3 regions of the Sphingobium sp. LF-16 genome follow, and region 2 is predicted to be linked to each of the others. Evidence: riboswitches for the same ligand, from Rfam matches in the RefSeq annotation. Region 2 holds a riboswitch; each other region holds the start of a gene.
What was found. A riboswitch is a leader RNA that binds a small molecule or an ion and turns the genes downstream of it on or off. The one in region 2 is predicted to bind cobalamin.

Region 1: it holds a riboswitch for cobalamin, as region 2 does, so the genes downstream of both, DIZ22_RS03300 (cobalamin biosynthesis protein CobG) here and cobW (cobalamin biosynthesis protein CobW) in region 2, are expected to answer to the same signal.
Region 3: it holds a riboswitch for cobalamin, as region 2 does, so the genes downstream of both, DIZ22_RS13990 (TonB-dependent receptor) here and cobW (cobalamin biosynthesis protein CobW) in region 2, are expected to answer to the same signal.

The regions. Positions count from the first base shown of each region.
Region 1 covers NZ_CP029335.1:666,372-669,642, reverse strand. Annotated here, with positions in the region: gene cobI (precorrin-2 C(20)-methyltransferase) at 1-137, opposite strand, end outside; gene DIZ22_RS03305 (precorrin-8X methylmutase) at 134-763, opposite strand; gene DIZ22_RS03300 (cobalamin biosynthesis protein CobG) at 763-1,815, opposite strand; cobalamin riboswitch at 2,095-2,307, opposite strand; gene DIZ22_RS21595 (hypothetical protein) at 2,315-2,683, shown strand; gene DIZ22_RS03295 (GNAT family N-acetyltransferase) at 2,770-3,271, shown strand, end outside.
Region 2 covers NZ_CP029335.1:3,954,908-3,958,178, reverse strand. Annotated here, with positions in the region: gene cobN (cobaltochelatase subunit CobN) at 1-973, opposite strand, end outside; gene cobW (cobalamin biosynthesis protein CobW) at 973-2,025, opposite strand; cobalamin riboswitch at 2,202-2,444, opposite strand; gene DIZ22_RS18600 (Rieske (2Fe-2S) protein) at 2,475-2,852, opposite strand; gene maiA (maleylacetoacetate isomerase) at 2,849-3,271, opposite strand, start outside.
Region 3 covers NZ_CP029335.1:3,033,652-3,036,922, forward strand. Annotated here, with positions in the region: gene DIZ22_RS13990 (TonB-dependent receptor) at 1-1,549, opposite strand, end outside; cobalamin riboswitch at 1,740-1,985, opposite strand; gene DIZ22_RS13995 (copper resistance protein B) at 2,048-2,908, opposite strand; gene DIZ22_RS14000 (copper resistance system multicopper oxidase) at 2,905-3,271, opposite strand, start outside.

The DNA.
Region 1 (3,271 bases), 1.3 Mb from region 2:
CGGCGCGCCTGCCCCGGTCGGCCGGCCTTGCGGAAATAGGCGACATGCCGTCCCCCCCGCACCAGCCGGTCGGCGCGCACGCTCAGCAAGTCCTGCGCGCCGGGGCCAAGGCCCACGCCATAGACGGTGCCGCTCATTCCGCGCGGCTCGCCAGCGCATTGATCGCCGCGACCGTGATCGCGCTGCCGCCAAGCCGCCCGTCGACGACGCAGCAGGGGACCGGCTGCGCCGCCCACAGTGCCGCCTTGGATTCCGCCGCGCCGACGAAGCCGACCGGGCAGCCGATGATCGCTGCGGGGCGCGGACAGGCCGGATCCTCCAGCATGTCGAGCAGGTGGAACAGCGCCGTGGGCGCATTGCCGATGGCAACCAGTGCCCCGGCAAGATGCGGCCGCCACAATTCCAGCGCGGCGGCGGATCGGGTATTGCCCATCGCCCGCGCCATGTCCGGCACGGCGGTGTCGTGCAGGGTGCAGAGCACGGCATTGTCGGCGGGCAGGCGCGCGCGCGTGACCCCTTCCGACACCATGCGCGCATCGCACAGCACCGGTGCCCCTGCGGCCAGGGCCTGCCGCGCCGCCGCTGCAAAGCCCGGCGAAAAGCGGATATGGGCCGCCAGGTCCACCATGCCCGCGGCATGGATCATGCGCACGGCGACCGGCTCCTCCTCGGCAGCAAAGCGCCCGAGGTCGGCTTCGGCGCGGATGGTGGCGAAGGACTGGCGATAGATCGCCGCGCCATCCCTCTCATAATCATGGGGCATCAACAGGCTCCGAAATGGGCAAGAAGGTCGGTGGCGGTGAGGTCAGGACGGACGGGCGCCGATCCTGCGCGGGCATGGAAGGCCAGGTCGTAGCGCCCGTCCCGCCCCGTCAGCACGATGTCGGCCGGAATCGAACTGGCGCAGCCCTTGGCGCAGCCGGAGACATGAAGGCGGCCCGCCACATGGGGGGCCAGCTGGCGGGCGAGATCGCGCGTCTCCACACTCGCCTGCGGGCAGGCAGGCGCGCCGGGGCAAGCCTCCACATGGATCAGCGGGTCGGCAGCGTCTGCGCACAGGCCGGGCAGTTGCCCTTCGGCCAGCAGCATGCGCCACGGGGTCAGCCGCATGGCCGGCGCGTCGAGAAGATGCCGCGCGTCGATCCGGCCGAAGGGAAGACCGTAGGCCATGCCGCCATCCCATGCGCCGGGCATCAGCCGAGCACTCGGCGACGCCGCCTCTGCCGTGCCCGTTGCCCAATCCGGCAGGGGCGCATCATGCCGGGCCATGCGCCCCACGCGCGCGCCGTCGCTCTCCACGAACCATCGGGCTAGCGCGAGCAGCGCATCCACTTCGCCGCCGCTGTCCACCGGCACGCCTTGTGCCCGCCCCTCCGCACGCAAGATCAGGCCGCCGTCCCGCGCCCGCTCGATGCGAAAATCCCCCGCTTCGCCGGACAGGAGCGGCGCGGCGCCGGCATCGATCACGAAGCCCATCTTGCCCGGCAAGTCCGGTAGTTCGTCCAGGCGATCGAGCAACTGGCGGGCGATGCGATGGCTGTCGTCGCCTTCGCGCCAGTCCGGCGCGACCATCACCATGCGCGCGCCCTCGCGCCTGGCATCGTGGTCGACCAGGCCAAGATCGAGCAACCGGTCGAGCAAGGAACGCCAGCTATCGTCGCGCACGCCGCGGATCTGGAGGTTGGCGCGCCGGGTCATGTCGATCAGGCCGTTGCCATGGGCGATCGCCGCTTCGCCCAGCGCCGCCAGGTCGTCGGCCGAAAGACGGCCGAAGCGCGGCTTCACGCGCACGATCAGCCCGTCGCCCGCCGCCATCGGGCGCCAGGCATCGGGACACCAGCCCCGAACGGCCGGCCCGTGGACCACCGCATGGTTCGCGGTCGCCCTATCCCTGCCCGCGCCGGTCTGGCTCACAGGCACATCCTCCGCGCGCCGGGACGCAACCAGGCGGGGCTTGCCGGCATCGCCGGTCGGCGCGAGGTGGCAGGCAGGCGCGACAGGCGCCCGACACCACGCGGCCGTGCAGCCCCAGCCACACGCTTCGCCGCCCAGACGGAAGAGAGACCGTGCCATGACCAATCCCTGGGTCAGGACAAGAGCGACCGAAACGCCGGCAGGTCTCCTGGCTCGCGGGTCGTTGCGGGATGCACGCCTTCCCGGACGCTCTGTCCAGTGGCTGCCCTCATGGGCTCGTGCATCGCGCTATCCGCTTACAGTTGCAGGGACAGCCACGGAATAAGGGGCCAGGCCCCCGCACCGCATTCCCGATTAAGTTCCTTGCGGAACACCGGCGTCAGTTATGCAATGCACCAGCATGAACCGGCGCATCGATGATGCCCTAGTCGAAACATCGGGCTTCGCCAAGACATGGAATGTGTATCGGCAGTCCCGCTGCCGGCTCGACGCCCAAGGCATACCGACGGAGGATGCCGAAACGGAAACCGGAAGCAAGGAAAGCGACGCGGCGTCGGATACCGAAATTATGGCTGGGGCGGCAGGAGCCGCATCCAAGTTTTCTTGCCCCAGCAAAACCGCCGTTCCGATCGGTCGGATGGCTCCGCTCGATGTCATCATTGTAGCAGAGGAATGGAGCGGTTCGTCAACTGGGCAGAATCTACCTGCGTGTCGGCTCACTCCTATCCATCTTGGCTTGCTGTCTCACGCGACGACGGCTGTTAATTAGGCATCCCATGCGATAGGCACCAAGCCATATCGGACATAGATGATCGCTGTAGCCGCAAGTCATCTTGAAATTATGGGGGTACGGCAATGAAGCTCATGCTACGAACAGTCATTGAACGAAGCCCTACCAATCTAAAGCGCCATCTCAATGAAATTATAGCGCTATCGAATGGGGAGAAAGAGGCGCTCGGTTTTCTTCCCAATGCGGCCTACGAAGATGCGATCGTTCAAAAGCGCTTATTTGCAATGCTTGCTGATGATGACCGAGGTGAAAGTGTCGTCGTAGGTTACATATTGCATGGAGGCGTATTCCCTCATGCTCGCGTACAACAAGTCTGTACCAAGCCCGATTGGCGCAGACACAAAGTTGCGTCAGCATTGATCGATGCCCTTGTGGCCGATTTGGAACGTGCGGGCTTTCTCACTTTAAAAGCGAATGTCGCGGATGATTTGCCTCATGCGCAGGCTTTCTATGAACGGCAGGGATTTGAGGCGGTATCGTCGAAGGCCGGTGGCAGTGCGCGTGGCAGAACGATCGTGGTTCGCGTTCGAAATTTAGCTACCCCGAACCTGTTCTCCACCGTGCCTG
Region 2 (3,271 bases):
CCACTTCCGGCAGGGCGACATTCATCGCCAGGTCGCGCGGGCCAAGGCCACGGGCGGACCCGCGCCAGCTGCCTTCCTCGACCCCGGCAAAGGCGGTCTGCAGGATCGAGCAGTCGGCCTGTTCCAAGATGCCCGGCACGCGCGGCTCGGACGACGACGAGGCGGCGAAGCTGGTCGCATTGACGATGATGTCGGGCGCGATGTCGGCCAGCAGCCCGCCGAGCCAGTCGCGCACGAACGGCTCGCGCAGCGCGCGGACATGCACGGCGGCAACGTTGAAGTCGCGCGCGCCAAGGGCCGCGACCATCGCATCGACCGCGCTCAGCGTGCCGGCGACCACCAAAGCGCGGTAGAAGATCAGCAGCGCCACCGGCCGCCCCTCGACCCAGGTCGCGCGCAGTTCCGCCACGCCGGGCCGGTCATGGCCGGGCAAATAGAGGCCCGCGTCGGCGATCGGCAGCGGATGATTGGGGTCGCCCGCATCCGCGCCGGTCAGCCGGGCGGCGCAGCGCAGGAAGGACAAAGCATTGGCGGTGCCGCCCTGGCGCAGATAGTCCCGCAACTGCTCGCGCATCGCCGCCGGCACGGTGGAGGCGAGGTCCAGCGCGGGATCGCCCTCGCGCCCGTCGGCGATCGCGGCGAAGGCGATGCCGCGTTCGCGCGCGACCTGCGCAATCTCGTCCACGCCATAGGGCCAATAGCTTTTGCCGCCGAGCAGGATGACGCAGACGAAGCGCGCCTTGGCGATCACCTTCTCGACATAGAGATCGACCGAATAGGGATGTTTGAGCTGCAGCAGATTGGCCAGCCGCACGGTCGGCGCGTCATCGGGCAGGCGCGCGGCGGCGGCGGCGAAACAGGCCAGGTCGCTGTCCGCCACGGTCAGGATGACGATGTCGCCGGGCGGCTGGTCGAGGTCGATCGCCTCCTCGCCGTCGCTGATCGTTCCCGGCGTGGCGGACAGAAGATGCATCAGCCGAGCACGGCCTGGATGTCGGCCTCGATCGCGGCGCGGTCCAGCCCCTTCTGGCCGATCACCACCAGCTGGGTGCGGCGCGCTTCCTGCGGCTGCCAGGGACGGTCGAAGAAATGCTGGATGCGCGGGCCGACCGCCTGCACGACGAGCCGCATCGGCTTGCCCGCGACCGCGACCATGCCCTTGACGCGCAGCACGTCATGGGTGGCGATCAGCGCGGACAGCGCCTCCACCAGCGTGTCGGGATCGACAACCGCATCGCCGCCGACGACGAAGCTGTCGAAATCATCATGGTCATGATCCTCGCCCTCCGCCTCATGGTGCGAGGGCCGGGCGTCGAGATCATCCTCCGCCGCCGCGACGATGCCCAGCAGCGCGCCGATATCGACCGCACCATGGGCGGCGCGGACGATCTTTACGCCGGGCCGCGTCTCGGCATCGACCTGCGCCTCGACCGCGGCCAGCGTGTCGGCATCGACCAGGTCGCTCTTGTTCAGCACCACCATATCGGCACAGGCGAGCTGATCCTCGAACAATTCCTCCAGCGGGCTGTCATGGTCCAGATTGGGATCGGCGGCACGCGCGGCGGCCAGCGCCGCCTCGTCGGTGGCAAAGCGACCGGCAGCGACCGCATCGGCGTCGATCAGCGCGACCACCCCGTCCACCGTGGCGCGGGTGCGGATGTCGGGCCACTGGAAGGCCTTGACCAGCGGCTTGGGCAGGGCCAGCCCCGACGTCTCGATGATGATATGGTCGGGCGGGCTCGGCCGGTCGAGCAGCGCGGTCATGGTCGGCAGGAAATCGTCGGCCACGGTGCAGCAGATGCAGCCATTGGCCAGCTCGACAATATCCTCTTCCGGGCAGGCGGCGTCGTTGCAGCCCTTCACCAGTTCGCCGTCGACGCCGACATCGCCAAATTCGTTGATGATGAGGGCCAGGCGGCGCCCCTTCGCATTTTCCAGCAGGTGGCGGATCAGCGTGGTCTTGCCCGCGCCCAGGAAGCCGGTGATGACGGTGGTCGGAATCTTGGCAGATGCAGTGTTGGCCATGACAAATACTCGCGCGCCGGAGCAACCGGGGCGGGAGCGAACCGGGCGCGAACGCACGGCCGGCCGGCATCGCGGACGGGCGCTTGTTCGCCCGCAGATGCGTGACCGCGCGGCTCCAGCCGCCAACCTGTCGCTCAGACGGAACACCGTGCCCCGGCCATCCCCTGGACCAAAGCAAGAGCGACCTAAACGCTGGCAGGTCTCCTGGCTTGCGGGTCATAGCGGGAGGAACGGCCTTCCCAGGCCTCGCATGATTTAGCGTCCGGCCCAGTGGCTGCTAATCCCGCATCGGGGACAGCCTTGTTCATCACGCTCGCCGCTCACAGTTGCAGGGACAGCTGCGGACTTGGATGCCATGGCATCCGCACCGCCTTCCCATTTTAAGCCCCCGTGGGGGCACCGGCGCGATCATGTCGGGACGATGCGAAGCGCCGTCCCTGGGCCGGTTCCTAGTCGCTTTGGGCAGCGGTGACAATCCAGCCATCGGCCATGGCGAGCGGCCAGGGCGTAAGGCGCTGGCCGACACAAGGGCCGCCGACGCAGGCGCCATCGTCGCGGCGGAACAGGGCGCCGTGCCAGCTACATCTTATATGGCTGCCATCCGGGGTCAGATAATCATCGAGCTGCTGCGCGAGCGGCAGGCCGGCATGGGGGCATTGATCGACAAAGCCGGCGACATGATCGCCATCCCGCACGGCAAAGCCATGGAAGCGGCCGGCGCGCATCTGCAGCACGAAATTGCGCGCCTTGCCATCGGCGATCTGCGCGATCGGGCAGAGGCGCACACCCGCCGGCGTCGCGAACAGGCGCGTGTCACTGACGCTCATATGTCAGAGTCGGGCTGGCGATCGGGGTGCGCGGCGGCAAAGGCGGGGAGCGCGCATGCCGCCGCGTCCACGGCGCACAGCCGCGGAAAGGGCGTCAGGTCGACGCCGAAGCGCCGGGCATTGTAGAGCTGGGGCACGATATGGCAGTCGGCGAAGCTGGGGCGGTCCCCGAACGCATAGGTGCCGCCGTGACGGGCGATCAGCGTTTCGAGCGCGGCGAAGCCCTCGCCGGTCCAGCGGCCGATCCAGGCGCGGACCTGATTCTCGCTGGCACCAAAATCCTGCCGCAGCGCCTGCAACACGCGCAGATTGCCGAGCGGATGGATATCGCAGGCGATGATGCCGGCCATGGCACGGACGATCGCGGCATCGCCGGGGTCGGCGGGCAGCAAGGACGGCTGCGGCCAGCGCGCTTCGAT
Region 3 (3,271 bases), 920 kb from region 2:
TCGCGTTCAGCTCCAGTTCGGCGCCCCTGGCCCGCACCTTGTCGCTGACGTTGATATAGGTGCCTTCCGGAAAGGCCGGATCATCATAGGTGGTGTCGATCAGGTCGGTGATGCGCCGGTTGAACCAGGTCGCTTTCCACCGGATCGCCCCGCCCGCCAGCGCGCCACCCAGCGCGGCGTTGAGGTTCAGGCTTTCCTCGGGCTTCAAATTCGGGTTGCCGACCTCGCAACAGGGATCATTGCCATAGAGCTGCGAGGCGTCGGGCAGCACGAAGGAGGTGCCGCCATTGGCCTCCACGAACAGCGCCTCGCTCACATCATAACGGCCCGAGACGTTCCAGATCGTCTTTTCCGATCCCTTCGCCTTGTTGTAGCGCAGGCCCGCGGCGATCCGTCCCTTGCTCGACAATTCGTCATTGGTGCGCAGCTGGAAGACGCCGGCATGGACCTGTTCATCGGTCGGCGCGATCAGCAGGACGTCGTCGCGGCCGTTGAAGCTCTGGAAATCATAGCCGATCAGCGTGTCGATGCCGCGCAGCATGTTGAGCTGCACCACCGCGCTGCCGCCATAATCCTGATAGCCCCAGAAGGTGCCGGCCGGGTAGATGACCTGCGGCGGCCCCGCCGGAATGGGGTTGCGGATCTGGACATAGGCGGTCTTCCAGTCGTGGAAATAGCCCTTGAGGAAGAATTGCACCCCATCCTCGCCGGTATAATCGAGGCGCAGGCTGGCCACTTCCTCATTGCGGTCGTTGCGGCTCTCCTTCGTCCGGGTCGCGCTGATATTGTCGAGATCGGCCTTGGTGTGCTGGTAGAGCGCGTTGAGGCGCAGGTCCGGCGCGATATCATATTGATATTTGATGCCCGCCGACCAGAGATCATAGCCGCGCGCGCGATCGGTGGCGCTGGGCTGCATCACGTCATAGGGACGATAGCCGTCCGACTGGCTGCGATTGGCCCAGACCACGAAGCGATGCTGGCCGATCGCGCCGCGAACATAGCCATCCAGGCTAGTGCCGGCAAAGCTGTCGAGGCTGGCATTGACTTGGCCGCCCAGATCATCGCTGAAGTCGCGGGTGACGACATTGATGACACCGGCCGCCGCCTGGGTGCCGTAGAACAGGCTTTCGCCGCCTTTCAGCACCTCGATCCGCTCGATCATGCTGGCGGCCATGGTGTCGTTGGGCGAGGTGCCGCCATAGAGGCGGTTGTTGAGGCGGATGCCGTCCATCGTCCACAGCACATCCTTGGTGCGCGATCCCTGCAACGCAATGTCGACATAGCTGAACGGCCCGGACTGCGACCGGATGAACAGGCCCGGCACCCCTTCGAGCGCGCGGGCGGTATCGATCGCGGCGGCATCGCGGATCTGCGTGTCGGTGACGATCTCGATCGCATGGCCATAGCGCGACAGCTGCTGCGGCAGCGTCTCTTCCAGGCTGGTGCCGGTGACGACGATGCTGTCGCCTTCTCCTTCGTCGGCCAGAGCCGGCGATGCAAAGGCGAGCGAAAGGGCCAAGGCGGCCCGCGAAACGATAATGGACTTCATATATTCCCCCATCCGGCGCCGCGTTCGACGGGCGGGGGCAACCTTCACGAGCGGCACGCGCGCGAACGTCCGACACACGCGCCGGCCGGGCGCCCATGGGCAACCGACGCGCGTTTGTCGCAGCGGCCCCAGCCGCTCGTTCGTCGCTCAGACGGAAGTTACCGTGCCGCGGCCATCCCCTGGACCAAGGCAAGAGCGACCAGACGCCGGCAGGTCTCCTGGCTCACGGGTCATCGCTTGATGCACGGCCTTCCCAGGCCTCGCAGGATTTAGCGTCCGGCCCAGTGGCTGGCGGATCGGTCATTCTGCCGTCCGCACATGTACATCGCGCTCACCGCTTACAGTTGCAGGGACAGCTGCGGATTTGGACAGTCACCCGTCCGCACCGCATTCCCTATTAAGCCCCTTTCGGGACACCGGCGCGATCATGATCCCATGCCGTGCGGCGCAGGATCGGCGGGATCGATAATCGAATATCAGGCGGGCTGCAAGCGCCTCTCAGAACCAGGCGCGCAGGCCGATCACTAGGCTGGTGGCCGACGGCCTATCGCCGGCAGCACGGGCATGGTCGGCCGTGTCGCCCAGCTTGCGTTCCCAATTGACGCCGACATAGGGCGCGAATTCGCGGGCAATCTCGTAGCGCAGCCGCAGCCCCAGCTCGATATCGGACGGGCCGGCGCCGATCCCCAGTTCGGGCACGGCCTGCGCCGCCAGATTGAACTCGGCGGCGGGCTGCAGGATCAGCCGCTGGGTGATGCGCTGGTCATAGCTCGCCTCCAGCCGCAGATGGGCGTCGCCCCTGGTCGACAGGAAGGCTTCGGCCCCGACCTCGAACCAGTAAGGCGCCAGGCCGTCGATGCCGATCACCGCATAGCTGCGGTCCGGCCCTTCGCCGAAATCCTGCCGCACGCCCGCCTGCAGGTTGAACCAGGGGTCGATCGCCCGGCTGTAGAGCGCCTGCACCTCGGCCCGTTCGAGCGATCCGCCGACCGTCCCCTCACCCTCGCTCTTGACCGCGAAGCGGTTGATGTCGCCGCCGATCCAGCCTTCGCCTTCCCAGGCATAGCCATCCGCGCCCTTGCCGGCGCGATATTCCAGCCGATCGAGCATCCATTGCGAATAGGTCATGCCGCCCCCTTCCGCGATCATCGCCGCGCGGGCGCTGGCCATGGCGGCGGGGTCATAGAGCGCGTCGGCGGCATGGTCGGTCGGCACCGGCGGGGCCGTGCCTTGCGGGATGGCGGCGTCGGTGGTGGGCATGCTGTGGCCCATCGCTCCATGGTCCATCTGGCTATGATCCATCGTCTGGGCCTGCACCGGCGCAGCGGCGGCGAGCAGCAGGAGCGCGATCAGCTTCATGCCGCGTCCTCCTCGTGGCGGACCGTCACGACCCGCATCATCCCGGCATGCATGTGCATCAGCATATGGCAGTGGAACGCCCAGTCGCCCAGCGCATCGGCGGTAAGGTCGAAACTCACCTTGCCGCCGGGTAGCACATTCACCGTATGCTTGCGCGGATTATGCGCAGCCTCGCCGGTCACCAGTTCGAAGAAATGGCCGTGCAGATGGATGGGATGGGGCATCATCGTGTCGTTGATCAGGGTCACGCGCACCCGTTCCATATGGCGGAAGGCGATCGGCTCCGCCCCTTCGGACAGCTTCACCCCATCGAACGACCACATATAGCGTTCCATGTTCGCGGTCAGGTGGATGTCGAGCGAT